One region of the Jeotgalibacillus marinus genome, then DNA from elsewhere that is predicted to be linked to it. Evidence: riboswitches for the same ligand, from Rfam matches in the RefSeq annotation. Region 1 holds a riboswitch; each other region holds the start of a gene.
What was found. Region 1 has a riboswitch for thiamine pyrophosphate ahead of AB1471_RS12320 (ABC transporter substrate-binding protein). Riboswitches for the same ligand answer to the same signal wherever they lie in the genome.
Positions count from the first base shown of each region.

Region 2: it holds a riboswitch for thiamine pyrophosphate, as region 1 does, so the genes downstream of both, AB1471_RS03855 (YkoF family thiamine/hydroxymethylpyrimidine-binding protein) here and AB1471_RS12320 (ABC transporter substrate-binding protein) in region 1, are expected to answer to the same signal.
Region 3: it holds a riboswitch for thiamine pyrophosphate, as region 1 does, so the genes downstream of both, thiW (energy coupling factor transporter S component ThiW) here and AB1471_RS12320 (ABC transporter substrate-binding protein) in region 1, are expected to answer to the same signal.
Region 4: it holds a riboswitch for thiamine pyrophosphate, as region 1 does, so the genes downstream of both, thiC (phosphomethylpyrimidine synthase ThiC) here and AB1471_RS12320 (ABC transporter substrate-binding protein) in region 1, are expected to answer to the same signal.

Region 1 is NZ_JBFMIA010000012.1:10,565-15,392, forward strand. It holds gene AB1471_RS12310 (hypothetical protein) at 1-417, shown strand, start outside; gene AB1471_RS12315 (hypothetical protein) at 734-1,501, shown strand; TPP riboswitch at 1,999-2,108, shown strand; gene AB1471_RS12320 (ABC transporter substrate-binding protein) at 2,293-3,294, shown strand; gene AB1471_RS12325 (thiamine-binding protein) at 3,299-3,592, shown strand; gene AB1471_RS12330 (ABC transporter permease) at 3,589-4,359, shown strand; gene AB1471_RS12335 (ABC transporter ATP-binding protein) at 4,352-4,828, shown strand, end outside.
Region 2 is NZ_JBFMIA010000002.1:172,984-177,811, forward strand. It holds gene AB1471_RS03845 (MATE family efflux transporter) at 10-1,392, opposite strand; gene AB1471_RS03850 (MarR family winged helix-turn-helix transcriptional regulator) at 1,389-1,853, opposite strand; TPP riboswitch at 2,010-2,116, shown strand; gene AB1471_RS03855 (YkoF family thiamine/hydroxymethylpyrimidine-binding protein) at 2,225-2,860, shown strand; gene AB1471_RS03860 (ECF transporter S component) at 2,861-3,451, shown strand; gene AB1471_RS03865 (ABC transporter ATP-binding protein) at 3,435-4,828, shown strand, end outside.
Region 3 is NZ_JBFMIA010000002.1:333,841-338,668, forward strand. It holds gene thiE (thiamine phosphate synthase) at 1-387, opposite strand, end outside; gene thiM (hydroxyethylthiazole kinase) at 384-1,160, opposite strand; gene tenA (thiaminase II) at 1,463-2,158, opposite strand; TPP riboswitch at 2,232-2,323, opposite strand; gene thiW (energy coupling factor transporter S component ThiW) at 2,327-2,821, opposite strand; TPP riboswitch at 2,906-3,022, opposite strand; gene AB1471_RS04645 (AAA family ATPase) at 3,901-4,659, opposite strand.
Region 4 is NZ_JBFMIA010000011.1:91,984-96,811, reverse strand. It holds gene AB1471_RS12250 (serine protease) at 1-88, opposite strand, end outside; gene thiC (phosphomethylpyrimidine synthase ThiC) at 110-1,894, opposite strand; TPP riboswitch at 2,032-2,146, opposite strand; partial or broken gene AB1471_RS18360 (IS6 family transposase) at 2,339-2,457, opposite strand; gene AB1471_RS12240 (dihydrolipoyl dehydrogenase family protein) at 2,694-4,190, shown strand; gene AB1471_RS12235 (glutamate-5-semialdehyde dehydrogenase) at 4,236-4,828, opposite strand, start outside.

The DNA of each region.
Region 1 (4,828 bases):
TTAATTTTGAGTGAAGATATAGATGATAATTCAACATATTATAGTGTAGGCTCATTGGATGCAGTCAGAGGCACATTAGCTTGGTCAGACAATAAAAAGTTTATAGATGGTGACAATGCCTCTGTTGTTCAATTGAATAATGGTGAAATTCTAGCAATGGCTTCGTCAGAAGCACGCTTGCCTGTGCCTATTGGTCCTCTTCTTCCTGCTATGAAATATTCTATAGGTAGTTTGGGCGTTGGAAATCAAATAGATTGGGATAATACAGATAATATACATTCGTTTTATAGCACAAGTCTTGACTTGGCTGTAATGGATGATGGGGTAATAGTTAATTTATACACACGAAATGGTTTACTTTATACCGATTTAGGACATTTGGACAATGGAAATATAATTTGGCAGAATGTAAACTAGCGTACTTTCATGTAAACTTTAAAACCCTTGATGATTCCAATAGGAATTATAAAGGACATTATACACTGCGTCTGATCGAATACTCATAACGTACATAGTAAAGACCGACTTATCTTTTGGTGGTCGGTCTTTGTTATAGGTATTCTTTCCTCTATATATTGAAATCGTTAATCACTTGGTCTATTTCATTCCGGGAGATTCCTATATAGCGTTTCGTCACGAAGATGGAACGGTCATTTATTTTATAACTTAGGAAAATTGGAAGACGATAAAATGGTTTGATTTCTAAACGATCATTATATAAAGGGGAGATCTTATGTTTAAGAAAATCATTACATCCGGTTTAGCAGTGACTATGTTAATGGGTGGAGCACATGCAATGGCTTCAGAAAAAGAAGATCATGAAGCAACGATAAATCAAGAAAATACTGTTTCATATTCGTTTGATGAACAGGATCATAACTTTTTACCGGGTATTTCTGACTATCTTAAATTTGCGGGTGAACCACATATGATTGAACATCAACATTATTTGTCCGATCTTCCAGAAGAAATAGAAGGTAATAAAGGTCTTTTGATGGGTAGTAACAACTTTGGTGTTCAAAACTTTTTATACACGACAAAAAAAGTGGATGCAGATTTAGATTTAAAACCAAACACAACATACAATGTTGAATTTGATGTGAATATCGCCACGAACGCTCCAAAAGATTCCCGTGGTCTTTATGGAAGCCCTGCTGATGATCAAGCGATTAAAGCGGGAGTGACAACGTTCAAACCAAAAAGCGAGGTAACAAGAATGATTGATGGTCCACGTGGATCATTCTACGCGATCAATATGGATCTTGGTATGGGATTGGTTTCCGGAACAGATGCAATCATGCTTGGTGATATGGCAAAGCCTACAAGTTTAGGTTTTGAAACGTATGAATTGAAAAATGTAAACAATGAAAATGAGCCTTTCGTTATTACAACAGATCAAAACGCTAATCTTTGGTTAACGGTTGGTACGCATTCATTTTTCGGCGGAAAAACAACGTTCTACCTCACAGAAATCAGCGTAACAGCAAGAGAAGTAGAATAATAAGTTATACGAATAAAAAGAAAGACACCACCTTTTTTGAAGTGACCCCTGTCCAGTAGACAGATTAAAAAAGCATATTTTAAGCAACCTGAGTTCTATATGTATAAGGGCTCAGGTTGTTTTTCTTTTTGAATCTTGGTGAATATAAAAATGGTTGTATCGGCGAACGGCATACATAACCTCCTCAGCCTTACGGAAAATGACTAAAGGGATTTTCCAGATGCATTGTCCCAACAGTTCTTCTTTTGGGACTATCTGCTTTCTTCTGGTGCTTCTTTAGTAACTGATTGGGCACCTTTATCACTATGTAGAAGAATTCCTTTTACCTCCCGTTTTTCCCTTGCCTTGCCTTCATGAGGGGATCTATCACCAGTTATAATGGTGGTTAAGAAGGAAAAAATGAACTCTCACTTCTATTTTTCTACTTATCCCTTGAAACATATGCAGATCTGTGGCAAAGTTAAACACTGATAAAGCATTTGAACGAACTTCATAACTGAAACATGTGGGGGGACCAGTGTTGCTGGTTGAGACCGTATCCTGAAGATACACACCCTTGGAACCTGATCTGGTTAAAACCAGCGTAGGGAACATATTTAAACATTCTTATTTATGTTGATATGCACCCTAGGTAAACGGCCTATGGTGCTTTTTTGTCGTATGTTTAAGGGATTAGTATGCATACCTTTTTAGCGGTGTTTTGCGCTTTTCTTATTGATATGATATGTCCCTCATTTTAGTTCCATCGTTCAATGCTTTTAACAGATTTGGTAGAGGGAGAGAAGAAGATAATGAAAAAATGGATAGGATTTCTAGTGGTTGTTCTGTTGCTAGCGGCTTGTGGGAATAGTGACGATAATAGCTCTGAACAAAATGACGGTGAAGAGAATTTAAAGGAAGTCACAGTGGTATTGGATTGGACGCCGAATACGAATCATACGGGTTTATATGTAGCTCAAGATCAAGGATATTTTGCAGAAGAGGGACTTGATGTCGAGATCATACTGCCAGGTGAAGCAGGTGCCGATCAGCTTGTGGCTTCAGGTCAGGCGGAATTTGGGGTTAGTGCTCAGGAAACCTTAACGCAAGCGCGTGTCCAAGATATACCGATTGTTTCGATCGCAGCGGTGATTCAACATAATACATCTGGCTTTGCGTCGCCTGTAGATAAGGAGATTACCTCACCACAAGATTACGAAGGTAAAACGTATGGAGGATGGGGAGATCCTATAGAAGAAGCAGTGATTTCCTCTTTAATGAAGCAAGAGGGTGCAGATGCAGAAAAAGTGGATATTGTGAATATAGGTGAAGCAGACTTTTTTACAGCTGTCAAAAGGGATGTCGACTTTACATGGATCTATTACGCATGGACAGGAATTGAAGCGGAACTTCGCGGGGAAGAATTGAATATGCAGTATCTTACGGATTACTCAGATCAGTTAGATTACTATACACCTGTTCTGACGACGAATGAGGAGTTGATTGCAGAAAATCCCGATATCGTTCGTGCATTTGTAGCAGCAACTTCGAAAGGGTATGAATATACCATGGATCATCCAGAAGAAGCGGCGGATGTTTTAATAGAGGCTGTTCCAGATTTAGACTCAGAATTGGTTAAAGCAAGTCAACAATGGTTGTCGCCAAAGTATCAAGATGATGCATCACAATGGGGAATACAAGATCAAACGATTTGGGAAAACTATGCACAATGGATGAATGAAAATGGTTTATTGGAAGGCGATCTGGAAGCGGAAAAAGCCTTCACAAATGAATTTTTACCAAAAGGAGAATGAATAGATGAGTAACTCTTTAGTTAGTATTCAAATTATACCGAAAACAAAAAATGGAGAAGATTCCATTCCATATGTAGATGAAGCGATTGCTATCATTCATGAGTCAGGAATACGATATGAGGTCCATCCACTTGAAACAACGATGGAGGGGAATTTGACAGAAATTTTCTCCGTTATTGAGAAGATGAACCAACGTATGACGGAAGCCGGCTGTGAATATGTTATTTCCCAAGTGAAAATCCTTTATCAGCCGAGCGGTGCCTCGATGGATAAATTGACAGAGAAATATCGTTCATGAAGGTTCTACATAGAGGATGGAGACCATTATTGGTCCTCATCCTCTTCGTTTCTATTTGGCAGTTATCCAGCTGGGTATTTGAAATACCGAAGTGGCTTCTTCCTGCACCATCGGAAATATGGGCAGAGGCAATAGCAGGGTGGGGAAATTACAGTCATCATTTCATTTCAACGATCAAGCTATCCTTACTCGGGTTATTGATTGGTAGTGCTGTCGGTCTAATCGTAGCTGTTAGTTTGCATCGCTTACCAACGATGAGAGAGGCATTTTATCCGGTTATTATTTTGTCGCAAAACATTCCTATCATTGTTTTGGCCCCGTTGTTAGTCATATGGTTTGGTTTTGGAATCCTACCAAAAATCATTATCATCACGTTAGTTTGTTTTTTCCCAATTACGATTGCCGCATTGGATGGATTCCGGCAAACGAGTGCTGAGCTTATGCATTATATGAAAATGGCTGGTGCATCAAACAAACAAATTTTTTGGAAGGTAGAGTGGCCATATGCGTTACCTTCGATTTTTTCAGGCCTGAAAATAGCTGCTACATATAGCGTAATGGGTGCGGTTATTTCTGAATGGCTGGGAGCTCAAGAAGGGATTGGGGTTTATATGACTCTTGCCTCTTCTTCATTTCGGACAGATCGTGTCTTTGTTGCGATTTTCCTAATTATGATTTTAAGCTTATCATTCTTTGCTATTATTTCTTCATTGGAGAAGAAAATCGTGAAATGGAAGCCTAAGGGAGAGGGAAGTAATCATGAATAAGCTCAGTGTGAAAAAGATAACGAAATCTTTTGAGGAGAATAAGGTGCTGGAAGAGCTATCTTTTCATGTCAATGAAGGAGAATTTGTTTCGATATTAGGTCCTTCTGGAAGTGGGAAGAGTACCTTGTTTCATTTAATTGGCGGCCTCTATACCCCAGACTCGGGAGATATTTGGATGGATGGAGAACGAATCAATGGACAAAGGGGATCAATCAGTTATACGCCCCAATCTTCATCATTATTGCCATGGCGGACAGTCCTTAGCAATATTCTGCTTGGAGGAGAGATTGTTGGCCAAAAAAACGAACCAGAAGCCTTGCGAATGATTGAAAAAGCAGGTTTGAAAGGATATGAACACTCGTATCCTTATGAATTATCCGGCGGGATGAAACAGAGAGTGGCTTTTATCCGGAGTTTGTTGAGCCCACAATCACTCATTTGTTTAGATGAACCGTTCTCAGCCCTTGAT
Region 2 (4,828 bases), on a different contig from region 1:
TCTTCTTACCTATCCATTCACTTCCACCTCACGCAATTTCTCCTGGGCAGGTGCTTTTTGAAATAGGGTTGAACGATCTCTCCAAATGAAGAACAGCGATAGTACAAATGACAAAATATCCGCTATAGGAAAGGCGATCCAAACACCCACCAAACCGAAGAAGGATGGTAAAATAAGCACGAGCGGAATTAAGAATACCAGCTGTCTAGACATTGATAATACAAGCGATATTTTTGCCTTACCGAGCGCTTGATAAAGACCTCCCGAAACCATTTGAAAACCAATGATTGGTGCGGCAAGGAATACCCAACGCATTGCTTCTTCTCCGCCTTTAACCACTGTCGGATCAGTTGAAAAAATAGACATCATAGCTCCAGGGAAAAGCATCGTTACAACCCAAACAAACGTTGCCAGTCCACTTGAGATGATGATTCCAAGCTTTAACGTGTCACTCACTCGATGATAAAGCTTGGCACCATAGTTGTAGCCAATAATCGGCTGCATCCCTTGAACAATTCCAAACATGGGCATGATTGCGAACATCATGATTCGATTAATGATTCCAAAAATCGCCACAGCCGTATCACCACCATGCAACACTAGCATCCAGTTAACAGCGATAAACATAAAGCTTCCTGCTACTTGACGGACAAACGTAGCTGAACCAATCCCAACAATCTCTTGTACAACATTCAACTTTGGCACTAGTCCAATCCATTTAAACGTAAGCGAGCTTTTTCCCGTCCAGAAATACAAGAATATCCAAACTGCCCCTACCGCTTGTGAAATAACGGTTGCAATGGCTGCTCCAGCTACCCCCATGTCTAACCAGAAAATAAAAATTGGATCCAGCACGATGTTCAATCCCGCTGAAATAATCATTGTCAGCATGGCCACTTTGGCATTTCCTTCAGAACGAACAATATTATTGGATGCCATCATAAAAGCTTGAAAAAGAGCACCATACAAAATGATTGACATATATTCACTCGCATAAGGAAGAACATCCTGTGTTGCTCCAAATGCAACTAAAATCGGATCCAAAAAGCTTAATGACAATCCAACCATTATTATACTAAATAACCCTACGAGCCACATAACATGACCGAACACTTCATTGGCTTTTCCTAATTTCCCCTCACCAAGTCTTCTAGAAATAATAGATGCTCCACCAATTCCAATAGCTGCTGCAAAGGCTGTGATGATCAATTGAAGCGGGAAAGAAATAGAAAGTGCAGCTACCGCTTGTGTGCCCACGCCTCGTGCGATATAAAATGTATCTGCGATATTGTATAATGCCATAACGAACATTCCTATAAACGCCGGAAGCGAAAATCGCATCATAAGTTTAGGTATTTTATCCGTTCCTAGCTGAGTACTTTGCTGTTTCATTTTTCTTTCACTCCTTCCTCTTGTTTGATTTTAGCGATGGCATTTGTGGCCATTCTTTTTAAAAGACCAACTACAATGACTTTTTCTTCATCCGTAAAATCTTCTGTTAATGTATTGGTCCAGTCTTTCAAAATAGATCTGATCATCGGCTCCATGTCCAAGGCTTTTGCTGTTAAGCAGACAAGGTGTGAGCGTCGATCTGTAGCATGAGGTTTTCTTGTTACATAGCCCTCATCTTCAAGTTTTTTCACTGCGCGAGCCGTAGTCGTCTTATCAATATTAAGTACATTCGCCATCTGTTCCTGCGTCTGCTCTTTTTTTTCGAACAATACCATCAAAAATTTCACTTGTCCCTCACCGAGCCCATACTCGTCGAAAGTTTTGCTTAAGTGCATATATCCATAACGATGAACAGTAGACAGCCACCGTCCAGCCGATTCATATGATCGTTGATTTTCCATCTTTATACTCTCCATTCCGTTTATTTCATCTGCAATCCATTATAGCAAAAAAGTAGTTGCATTAGCAACCTTTCGTGAGCAGAAGTATAATTTGCTACTTTACAAGAAGTACATCAACCATTATGATGAACGTGGCAAACAAACTGCATATGAAAGTCGATACACTAGGGGTGCTCGTAAGGGCTGTGATGAGAACATTTTGTTCCGATCCCTCATTACCCGATCCAGATAATACTGGCGTGGGGAAGTGTGGTGACTCATCATTCACAGTAACTGGCGAACGTCCGACTTGATGATGAAGTAGCTGCATTTCCTTTCAAGGATGCAGCTTTTTGTTTTGTCTAAAAACACATCATCAGGGGGAATTATATATGTCAAATACTCAATCACCTGAAACACCAGGCACAGGAATCGCATGTGGAACAAGTCAAATTGTCGGCTGTCGCTTTTCTCTTCACCCGATGTCCGATTCCTTTGTTTCTCTTATCAATGAAGCTTTTGAGAAAGTAGATACCTCGAAAACTTGGCGTTTCACCGACGATGTGAGCACCTTGGTCCGAGGACGTGAAGAACACGTTTTTGACGTGGTCAAAGCAATGGTTCTTCACGCAACGAAAACAGGTGTTCATGTCGTTTTAACTGCTACATTTTCAGTTGGTTGCCCAGGTGATTCTGACGGTGACACGTTTATGGCAGAAGATAATATTCGTTTAAATGAGCCCAACGTCAAAAATCTTAAACAATACGTTTCTTCTCAATTTGCTCTTTACCCAATGGGAGATCCAGATTATATGGAAACCATCATGGATCAGGTTGAGTTGGCGAAAAACCACGGCACACTAAATAAAAGCGTTCACTATGCGAGCGGCCTTCATGGAGATATTCATGATGTTTTTAACACATTAGAGGATGTTTTTAACAATGCCAAGAAAAGTAACAGCGCACATATCGTGATGACAGTAAACATGAGCATCAATAGTCCCTCTCACAAATCAGAGGAAAATTAAATGTTAGCTAAATGGAAGCTCTCTGAAATAATTGTCTTGTCTGTTTTAGCGGTTGTCTTCGGTGTGGTGTATCTTGCATTCGTTCAATTAGGTAATGTGATGGCCGGAATAATGGGACCGATTGGCTATGAATGGATTTTTGGTATTTGGTTCATCGTTTCGATTATCGCTGCTTACATCCTTCGTAAGCCAGGTACAGCATTTTTATCTGAAACGATTGCTGGTACGGTCGAGGTGTTAATCGGAAGTGCAACAGGTCCAATGCTAATCGTAACCGCAATGGTTCAAGGTGCTGGAGCTGAAGCCGTCTTTGCTGCAACACGCTACAAACGTTGGAGTGTTTGGGTACTGATGCTTGCTGGTATGGGGTCGTCTGTTACAAGTTTTGCGTGGAGCTATTTTATTTCAGGATACGGTGCGCTAGATTCAGGTTATGTCACACTTATGTTCGTGCTGCGTTTAGCAAGTGGTGCCATTTTAGCTGGTTTACTCGGGAAATGGATTTCTGATGGGCTGTATCAAACAGGCGTATTGAACAGCTATGCCATTGCACGCGCTAAAAAGAGGGATACATATGAAGAAGCGTCTTGATCACGTCGTCATCTCTTTTGACCAGGTAACCTACCGACATTCCGAAGAGCTTGATCCTGTTTTAAATGAACTTTCCTTTGTAGTAAATCAAGGTGACAGTGTACTGCTTTCAGGACCGAGTGGCGCTGGCAAGAGCACTTTAACAATGTTAATGAACGGGATACTACCAGAAAACGGAAACGGTGTAATAGATGGACGAATTAAATGGTTCGGAACAGTCTCTACCAACTGGGTTGCTGGGTCCATATCCAAAAAGATTGGAGTGATGTTCCAAGATCCTGATAGCCAATTTTGTCAGACGACCGTTGAAGAAGAAATTGCTTTCGGACTCGAAAATCTCCATTTACCAAGGACCGAAATGGTTCAGCGTATACATACTTCTTTAGCAAGCGTCGGATTAGATGGGTTTGAACAACGAACGATTCACCAATTATCTGGTGGCCAAAAACAGCGAGTGGCCCTTGCTTGTCTACTCGCCATGAAAACGGAGATCTTGTTACTAGATGAACCGTTCGCCAATATCGATCCTTTATCAAGAAGAGAGCTAATTGCTTGTTTATTTGAATTAAAACAAACGTTTGATTTAACTATCATCGTGATTGATCATGATCTTCATGGCTGGGTCGAATGGATTGATCGCGCTTTATTGCTAGATACAGACGGACGCATTCAATTGGATAAACCGATGGATAAAGCTCTGAGTGATCATTATGACGTTTTTGAAGAGTTGACGATTGCACTTCCACTCTTTATTCAAGTGCAGAAGATCCACGGTCAGTGCGTTTATGTAAAGGAAAAACATTGGAAAAAGCATGCGAGCGAACAACAATGCGATCTACTTCACGAAAAGATCAAAATTAAGCCAAAAAAAGAGACTAACACCCCTCCTTTAATCCAAGCAGAGGCACTCACGTATTCAGTTGAAGGGAAAGACATTTTACAAAATGTTGATCTAGATATTTTACAAGGAGAAACCATTGCGTTTTGTGGCCATAATGGGGCTGGAAAAAGTACGCTCGCCCTTTTGTTGGCAGGTCTCTTTAACCGCTATACAGGGAAGGTTTATCTCCAAGGAAAACCTCTAGAACACCTTTCTTCACAAGAGGTTCGCAGTCAAATTGGCTATGTATTTCAAAATCCTGAGCATCAGTTTGTTGAGCATACAGTCAAAGAAGATGTTGGCTTTGGCTTAAAACTAAAACGGTTACCTGAAGAAATTGTGTCAGAACGAATTCAGTCTCAGCTGCGATCAATCGGACTAGTAGGTTATGAAGATCACCACCCTCTCTCTTTAAGCCAGGGACAAAAAAGAAGGTTAAGCGTTGCGAGTATGACAATTGATGACCAGACACTTCTTTTATTGGATGAACCAACCTA
Region 3 (4,828 bases), on a different contig from region 1:
GTCCACTTGATGAATCGGACTTCTCTCAAGTTCTCGTATCGTTGATACAGATAACCCAATTATTTTATCGGGATGCTTGCGGCGCACGTCATCTACATGATGATCGTCTTGACCAACATGAATACCGTCTACTTCCAATGATTCCACTAATTCTATGTCATCATTGATAAAGAAAGGAACATCATGTTTTTTGCATATCCTTCTCAGTCTCCAGCCAAGCTCTTCTTTGGCTTGACCAACCAAAGCACCTTGTCCTTTTTCACGATATTGGAAAGCTGTGATACCTCCTGCGATTGCTTGTTTAAGTGTTTCTTCAGGCTCATGTACACAATTTTGACTTCCCATTACAAGATACCTTCTGAGCATGTTTTTAACATCAAGATTCATTGATGATCCCCCTTTACTATCGCCACATCATACGATAATACGTCAATAAACCTTGGACTAAACGTTCCCGATCCCTTTACTTCGGGTAATGCTACAGTATACTCCGCCGCTAAGCCGTAAAATTCAACAGCTGTCTGAGCACTTTCCATTAATGAATCGTTCGAAGCAAAGCAGGCGGTCAGTATTGAGCCTAATAGACAGCCTGCTCCTGTTACATTCGCCAACATTGCGCTACCGGTTTTATTTTCAATGGTTATCTCTCCATCGCTGATCACGTCAACCTCACCCGTAACTACCGCAATCGTTTGATAGCGATTCGCTACTTTTCGAGCAATTTCTCCTACATTCCCTCGTCCAATTGAATCGACGCCTTTTATTTCCCAGGCAATACCAACAAGATGAGCTAGCTCACCAGCATTCCCTTTAATCGCTGTTGGTTTTACTTCTGTCAAAATTCTTCGAACAACTTCGTTACGAAAAGAGGTTGCAGACACTCCTACGGGATCTAATACAACGGGAATTCCTTTTTGATTTGCTGCTTTCCCTGCTTGGATCATGGCAGGAATCTCCTGTTCGATGATGGTACCAATATTGAGCAGTACACCATCCGACATCCTTGCCATTTCGGTAGCTTCCTTCTCTTCTTTTGCCATTATCGGTGTACCACCGAATGATAGCAGTCCATTTGCTGTAAAATTCATTACGACTTGATTAGTTAAATGATGAATTAACGGTCTCTTCTTTCGTACTTCATTAATAAGCATAGCGTTCATAATTTATTTCCTTCTCTCGTGCTACCTAGTGATTATTTGATCCGTTACCTTCCCCTAAAGAAAAAGAATGTCAAATACCAAGAGTGACAAACTTTAACGCTCGTTCATCTGCGTTAGATAAAGAATCACCTTGACTTAAATATGAGAAACCGCCCCTTCTAATAGGTACATCCTTTGTCATGCGTATTCTTTCTTTCGGTTCTCTCAGTTGATATTGCCTCTTTATCTAGTGAAATTTTTTTAATCTGCTTGCCCCTGCACCCTCGATAGGATCAACCCCCACGGTTCGTGCAAACGATAGACTATTCACTTGCAGTTACTACCTCTTTTTTTCCTACCCATTCTTCACATGTAAATGCCATTTCCCAAAATGACCATTCTAATTGGCAGCTTTTACGAAAAGCGTTTTTTATTCCCATTTGTTCTTGTGGTGAAGATTCTTCAGCAAGCTGATCTAATCGATTGCGCATAGTATGTACAACTGTTTCTACTCGTTCATCTGCGTAAAAACTGATCCATGGATAAAAAGGATGATCGACAGTTGGTTTATATGTCTTCACTAGTTCCTGTCCAATTTCAAGATACGTCCACGGGCAAGGAAGCAATACCGCAAGAATTTCTCCCAAACTCCCTTGTTGGGCGTGATACATCATATGCTTAATATAGTGGTCAGCAGTTGGCGGCAGAGGGTAACCTTGCAGTTCCTCGTAAGATACGCCGATCTGCTCGCAAAAATTATTGTGTGGATGAACCTCACTATTTAATACAAAGTTGATCTTTTCAGTGAAATAAGCAATATCCTCACGTGTTGTCGATTTTGAAATCGCAATTCCATAGACTTTCATAAAAGCATTTAAATATTCAAAATCTGCTTTTACATAATGGATGAGTGCTTCTTTTGGGACCTTACCTTTACCAATTCCTTGTACGAAGTTGTGGTCAAAGATGGATTGAAATACATCCTCATTTTCTTTACGCAATGCCGATGTGAATGTCATATTATTGCCTCCTCTTTTTTTAGGAAGCTACTAGGACAATGGAAGAAGTAGATGGATTGAGGTAGGTTTAAATTGATGTCCACGACTACTTCCCTACGCTGGTATCATCCAGGTCAGGTTCCAAGGGTATCTTCTCAGCTTTTTTAAGCACCCCTAGTAGTTTTCCGGTTACTGGTTCACTTTCACCACTAATTGATCTTGCTTTACTCTAGATAGAACAAACCATCCAAGTACAGCGCCTGTCACGCTGCTCACCAGAAACGGTGGTACAAAAAACCATGCTGCAAATGTCGTTCCCATTACAACTTTTGCAAAAGGCACTGCAAACCACGCGCCGATGAAACCCGTACCAATGATTTCTCCTGCCACCGCCCAAGCTTTGCGCCTAAATTTTCTATAAAGCAGTCCAGCAAGTAACGCACCGATCATCCCACCTGGAAATGCGAGAAGTGTACCGAGTCCAAGTAGATTGCGTACCAATCCAATTAAGAAAGCAATAATTAAAGCTGGAATAGGCCCAAGCATGATCGCTGCAATCACGTTTACTGCATGTTGTACTGGATACGCTTTTGCTATTCCCGCTGGAAACCAAATAAACTGAGCTCCGACTACGCCAACCGCAACAAAGAGTGCCATCGTGGTCAATAAATGTGTTCTATTAATCAGCCGCCCCCTCCCTTCTTTATAAATACAAAAAAGCCAGTTCCATTGTAGGACCTGACTTGGTAAGGGTAGAGTTAATAGACGCAGTACGTCCGACTACTTCCCTACGCTGGTATTAACCAGATCAGGTCCATAAGAGTCGGTAAGTTTTGACGCGCTTTCCTCTCAGCCCACGCAATTTGGGCACCCCTAGTAGTTTAAAAAGTATGAAATTGATCTAGCAGGATTCATCATAACAAATGAATTGGAATCTTACAATTAAAAGTAATACTCACTTGGTAAAGTGAACTAGGGATCAACAAAATTGATAGAATTATCCGCTAAAGTTTTAGTTTAGTTTCCAGCAATCGATCTAGAATAAGAACTAATCGCCTTATCACTATCTAACTAAGCATTACTGTAGCCCCGAAAGAAAAAACTGGCTTTTAAGTTTTTTCTTTCAGGGGTGTATGATATCTTAGCTTGTGGAACATGTTCAGTATCCCAAAATAATAAGTAGGAGTGGGAAGGTATGTTTGTAAGTATTAAAGATTCAAGGTGATTCAATTCTATTAAAATGGGTTTTATCAAAGACGATCTATACGATACAAAGAAATACAGTATCAAGGAGATCACGGAGAAAACAGGTGAGTCAAAGGCTCATTGTATAAGGAATTAAAGAACAAATAACAGGTAAAATCAATACGGTAGTGTCATTTATATTCTCACATTTCTTTTATTGCTAGGTGATTACTCCTATAGATAACGCTTCCATTATAGGGTTTTTTATCTATACACATTAGCGCTTACTTATGATAAATTAGATTAGTAGCGTAAACTGTTTTCTAATCTATTCAAAGTACATTATGTAATGCAACCCATTGCAGAAAGCACGGAAAGTCCAAAATCCATATGAGTAGTGGATAACCCTAAAGAATCTAGTCCATTCTTTAGGGTTTTTACTGTATTAGATAAAAAATATCATTCGACAAAACCGTCAATTGATCTTGTTGAGATATTGAGCGGAGCAAACGTGGCATTCAGTTCGATTACTATCAACTGTAATAGCAAAATGATATCCCCCTGAACCCCATGGTAATTTATTTAAATAAGTGATGAAGCAATCGGTCTTTGTCGTCAAAGAATTGTTTCATGACCGTATAATGGTCTGTTTCCTCAAGCATTAGTTCATTCATGCCCTCGTTGGATAATTGAATAATTGTAGAATCTGGATGAGCCATAAGAACCGGGGAATGTGTTGCAATAATAAACTGTGATCCTTCTTGAACCAATTCATTGATACGGCCAAGCATCGATACTTGCCTTAGGGGAGATAGTGCTGCTTCCGGTTCATCCAATATGTATAATCCATGTCCGCGAAAACGATGAAGAAATGCTGCAAAAAATGATTCACCGTGTGACTGTTTATGAAGCGAAATTCCACCGAATCCATCAATGATTTTCGCTCCTCCCACAGAGTCTTGATCCATTTCTTCTATGTTTGTAGCAAGGTTATAGTATGTTTCCGCTCGAAAAAAGAAACAATCTTTTGGCCTTTGTACACCTCTTGCAACTCGTAGGTACTCATCCAAAGAAGAATGGGAGTCATAGCTTGAAAAATTGAAATTCTTTGATCCACCCTCGGCATTAAACCCTAATGCAACAGCAATCGCCTCAAGCAACGTTGATTTCCCCATCCCATTCTCACCAATGATGTAGGTGATATTTGGATGGAACAATAGATTATCCAACGATTGGATGGCAGGGAGATTGAGTGGGAAATGATTGAAAGATTTAATTTGGTCTCTTTTTAGTCTAACTGATTTAATATATTGGTTTTCTGAACGCAATTTTGCCATCTTCGCACCTCCTCTTACTTTCCTTTATATTTTTATATTAAATCTTTTCCACCGAATTAACTATCTTCAAGAGAACTAAACCTATTCATTAGGTATAAACGAATAGGTTTAATATATAGGAAAAATACTTATTTGCGTTAACATCAGCTTATTTATTGAAAAAAATCAG
Region 4 (4,828 bases), on a different contig from region 1:
TTCGTTGGATCTCTTCTAAACTCTTTTCCAAAAAAGAAAGGTTCGTTTTCATTCGAGTAATTTCTTCTTCAATTTTTTGGACATTCATCCGCATAACCTCCTAAGAAAATTACTGATATATGTTCCCCCCAGATTTCTTAAACTCCTGAGCCTTTTCTCTCATACCTTTTTCAATAGCTTCCTTCGTATCAAGATTATTTTCTTTCGCATAATTACGAATATCTTGAGAGATTCTCATGCTACAAAAATTCGGTCCACACATTGAACAGAAATGTGCTGTTTTTGCACCTTCCGCAGGCAAAGTTTCATCATGATATTCTATTGCACGTTCAGGATCTAAAGATAAATTAAACTGATCTTTCCAACGGAATTCAAAACGAGCTTTTGAAAGGGCATCATCTCTTTTTTGAGAACCTGGATGTCCTTTTGCCAAATCAGCAGCATGAGCGGCAATTTTATAAGTAATAACCCCTTCACGAACATCATCTCTATTTGGTAGACCTAAATGCTCTTTTGGGGTTACATAACAAAGCATAGCCGTACCATACCAACCAATCATTGCAGCTCCAATAGCAGATGTAATGTGATCATAACCAGGAGCTATATCAGTCGTAAGGGGTCCAAGTGTGTAGAATGGTGCTTCCTTACACACTTCTAATTGCTTATCCATATTTTCTTTAATTAGGTGCATTGGTACGTGCCCTGGTCCTTCAACCATCACTTGTACATCATGCTCCCAAGCAATTTTTGTTAGCTCTCCAAGAGTCTCTAATTCTGCAAACTGTGCTTCATCATTCGCATCTGCAATAGATCCAGGCCGTAAACCATCTCCTAAAGAAAATGAAACATCATAAGATTTCATTATTTCGCAGATATCTTCAAAGTGAGTATATAAAAAGCTTTCTTTATGGTGGTGTAGGCACCATTGTGCCATAATAGATCCTCCACGGGATACAATGCCTGTTAAACGTTTTGCTGTTAAAGGAACATATCGCAAAAGAACACCCGCATGAATCGTGAAGTAATCAACACCTTGCTCTGCTTGTTCAATCAAAGTATCACGGTAGACCTCCCATGTCAGATCTTCAGCAACACCATTTACTTTTTCAAGTGCTTGATAAATGGGGACGGTGCCGACAGGTACAGGTGAGTTTCGAATAATCCATTCCCGTGTTGTATGAATGCTTTTACCTGTTGATAGGTCCATAATATTATCAGTACCCCAACGTGTCGCCCATGTCATTTTTTCAACCTCTTCTTCGATGGAAGATGAAACAGCAGAGTTGCCAATATTGGCATTAATTTTAACATGGAAATTACGTCCTATAATCATAGGCTCTGACTCTGGATGATTGATGTTATTAGGAATAATCGCCCGACCTTTTGCAACTTCATCACGCACAAATTCAGGTTTCATATTTTCCCTTAAAGCGATAAATTCCATTTCAGGAGTGATAATCCCCTTACGTGCATAATGAAGCTGTGTAACATTTTCCCCTTTTTTTGCACGTAATGGTTTGCGCTTTAAACCAGGAAATATATTATGATGTGCACGTGGATCATTTTCATCTTTATAACCATTATCTTCAGGCTTTATTTCTCGAGCTTCATATTCCTCGACATCTGCTCGTTCATGAATCCATGGGCTTCGAATGGCAGGAAGACCTTTTGTAATATCAACTGAATAATTTAGATCCGTATAAGGACCGCTTGTATCATAAACGCGTACCGGAAGGTTTTCCTCTTCGCCAAAAGTACCAGTTGTCGGGCTTAACTCAATTTCACGCATTGGTACGTTAATGTCAGATCTCGAACCTTTTACATATACTTTTTTACTACCTGGAAAACTAGACATGATGGAAATTTTTTGTTCGTGTAATGAAGTCTTTGACATCATAAATCTCTCCTTTTTTTGAACATAATGGACGAGATTCAGAACATAACAAGTGGAAAAGCTTGCAAAACTATATGAAAAAGCCGGCCCCATAAATGGTGAGACCGGCTAATATGTATGCAGAAGTAGTATTGCATTGAAGATTGTGCTAACTTCCCCACGCTGGTATGAGCCAGATCAGGTCCCAAGAGTCAAGAAACTTCAACGCGTTTCATTCTCAGCCCAACTTATTGGACTCCCCTAGTTATGTCTATTTGATTTAGATTATATTGTATATGATTATCGGTTAAAATGAAACACATAATTTTAGTAAAGTAATATTGTCGTATTTAGAAATTATGTGAAGAGAGCAATGTTAGATATACGATAGCATTAACAAAACGTGTTGGTGCAAGAATCGTTCTGGCAGGGACATAGAGCCATATAACCGATTCTGATGACCGTTTATGCTGTAATTCCAAACAACTGATGAATGAAGCCAACTTCATTTTGGACAGACTTTACCTGTCGATGATGTTGTCCTTTTTTATCATATGTATCGGTTCCACGCCACTCTCCAAGGAGCGTGTTTACACCTGGAATACTACTTACTGAAGCTGAATTGTTGCAAAGCGATTATTTTCTGATAAAGTTAAACCAAACGTACGAGAGCTGTTTTAAGTGGGTTAAAAAATCGGATCCATTGCCGTTATTAACACGAATTGACGGAGCGAATAGTAATCAAAACAGGAACGAATAATTTTTTACATATAGTTGATAAATGAAAAAAATCTCAGCTCTTTATATGGAGGTAGTTCATATGGAACGTTACCAAATTGTTGTTATTGGTGGTGGTGCAGCTGGCATGACAGTTGCTGCAGGTGCTGCTAGTCTTGGAGCGAAAACAGCACTTATTGAAAAACAAGATTCACTTGGAGGCGATTGTCTTCACTATGGTTGTGTACCATCAAAGGCGCTTATTGATGCTGCAAACCGCGTACATACAATGCAAAATACAGCTTCATCATTCGGTTTTACTTTATCAGGTGAGCTTAATTTTGATCGTGTGAAAGAACATGTTAAATCACCCCAAGCGGTCATACAAGAGCATGATAGCAACAAACGTTTTACAGACTTAGGTGTGGATCTTTATTTCGGTGGTGCTAGCTTTCAATCTCCTCACGAAATACGAATTGGATCAAATGAAGTCATTTTTGCTGAAAAAGTAGTTATCGCTACAGGCTCTTCTCCTGTTATTCCACCTATTGATGGACTGGGTGGTGTGTCGTATGTGACAAATGAAACGATCTTTGATCTGCCTGAATTGCCTAAGCGTTTGGGCGTCATTGGTGGCGGTACAATTGGGTTAGAACTGGCACAAGCTTTTGCTAGGCTCGGATCCTATGTGACGGTGTTTGAAGGCGGCGACAAGATCTTCGCCAAAGACGATGAAGATATATCAAAGTTTATGTATAACGTGTTAAAAGAAGAGATGACGATTGAATTGAATTCGACTGTGAAGACAGTTTCAGCGAGCGGTGACGAGATTTCCGTAACGGTTGAAAATCGTAGAGCTACAGAAAAATCTGTTCAAGTGGATACTCTTTTAGTGGCCACAGGACGCAAACCGAACATTTCTTCTCTAGAATTAGCGATTGCAGGAGTCCAAACAGTGAAAGGCTTTATCGACGTGGATCGTTCGTTCAGAACTTCTCAATCTCATATTTTTGCTGTTGGAGATACGATCAACACCCTCCCTTTCACACATGCGGCTGGTGAAGAAGCAAAAACTGTCGTTTCAAATGTGTTGTTTGGGCTTAGAAACTCGCTGAATCACGATAAAACACCGTGGGTAACCTTCACCTCACCTGAAGTGTTTCACGTAGGTAAGACTGAACAAGAAACAAAAGAAGCCGGTATTAACTACCGGGTTTACCGTGCTCATTTAAACGAGGTCGATCGATTTATTACATCACATGAAACAAGAGGTTTTGTTAAAGTTATTACGGACAAACGAGGTACAATTTTAGGAGCACATGCAGCAGGCAAAGAAGCCGGTGAGTGGATGCAATTGGTTGTGTTTGCAATGAAAAACAAGAAAAAAATCGGCAGTCTGTCACGCATGGTCTACCCGTATCCAACAAAAGCGGGTGCTTTGCAACGTGCGGCTGATGGATATTGGAGAGAGAAACTGTTTGACGGATCTCTACCAAAACTTGCAAAGAAATTTTTTGATATTAAATATAATCTTACCGAAAAAAAACACCATACATCTTCTGGTAAAGCACCAGTTACTTTTTCTAAAAAAGACGTATAAAAAGAGGCAGCCTATGATGGCTGCCTCTTTTTATGAAAATCTACCTTAGCGGATTTGACCATTTCCACTCATTACATACTTAATTGTTGTTAGTGCTTGTAAGCCCATTGGACCTCTTGCATGTAGCTTTTGTGTTGAGATGCCAATTTCAGCACCAAAGCCAAGCGCGCTTCCGTCTGTAAAACGAGTAGATGCATTATGATAAATTGCTGCTGCATCGACAAGTCCCTTAAAGCGTTTAGCTGTTTCTTTATCTTCAGTCACAATGGCTTCTGAGTGTTTTGTACCATACTCGTCAATATGTGCAATGGCTTCATCTACAGTTGAAACAACTTTCATAGCAACGTCTAAGCTCAAGAATTCTTCTGCCCAGTGCTGTTCTGTAGCACGAGTGGCGTTTGGAACCGCTGACAATACTTTGTCGTCACCATATACACCAATGTTATATTTATTGAAAGCTTCAATTAACGTCTCTTGATGAGCAGCTAAAAATGCTTCATGTACGATTAATGTTTCTGCTGCATTGCATACGGCCGGACGATCTGTTTTTGCATTGATAAAGATGTTAATCGCTTTGTCAACGTCTGCACCTTTGTCGATATAGATGTGGCAATTCCCAACACCTGTTTCAAGTACAG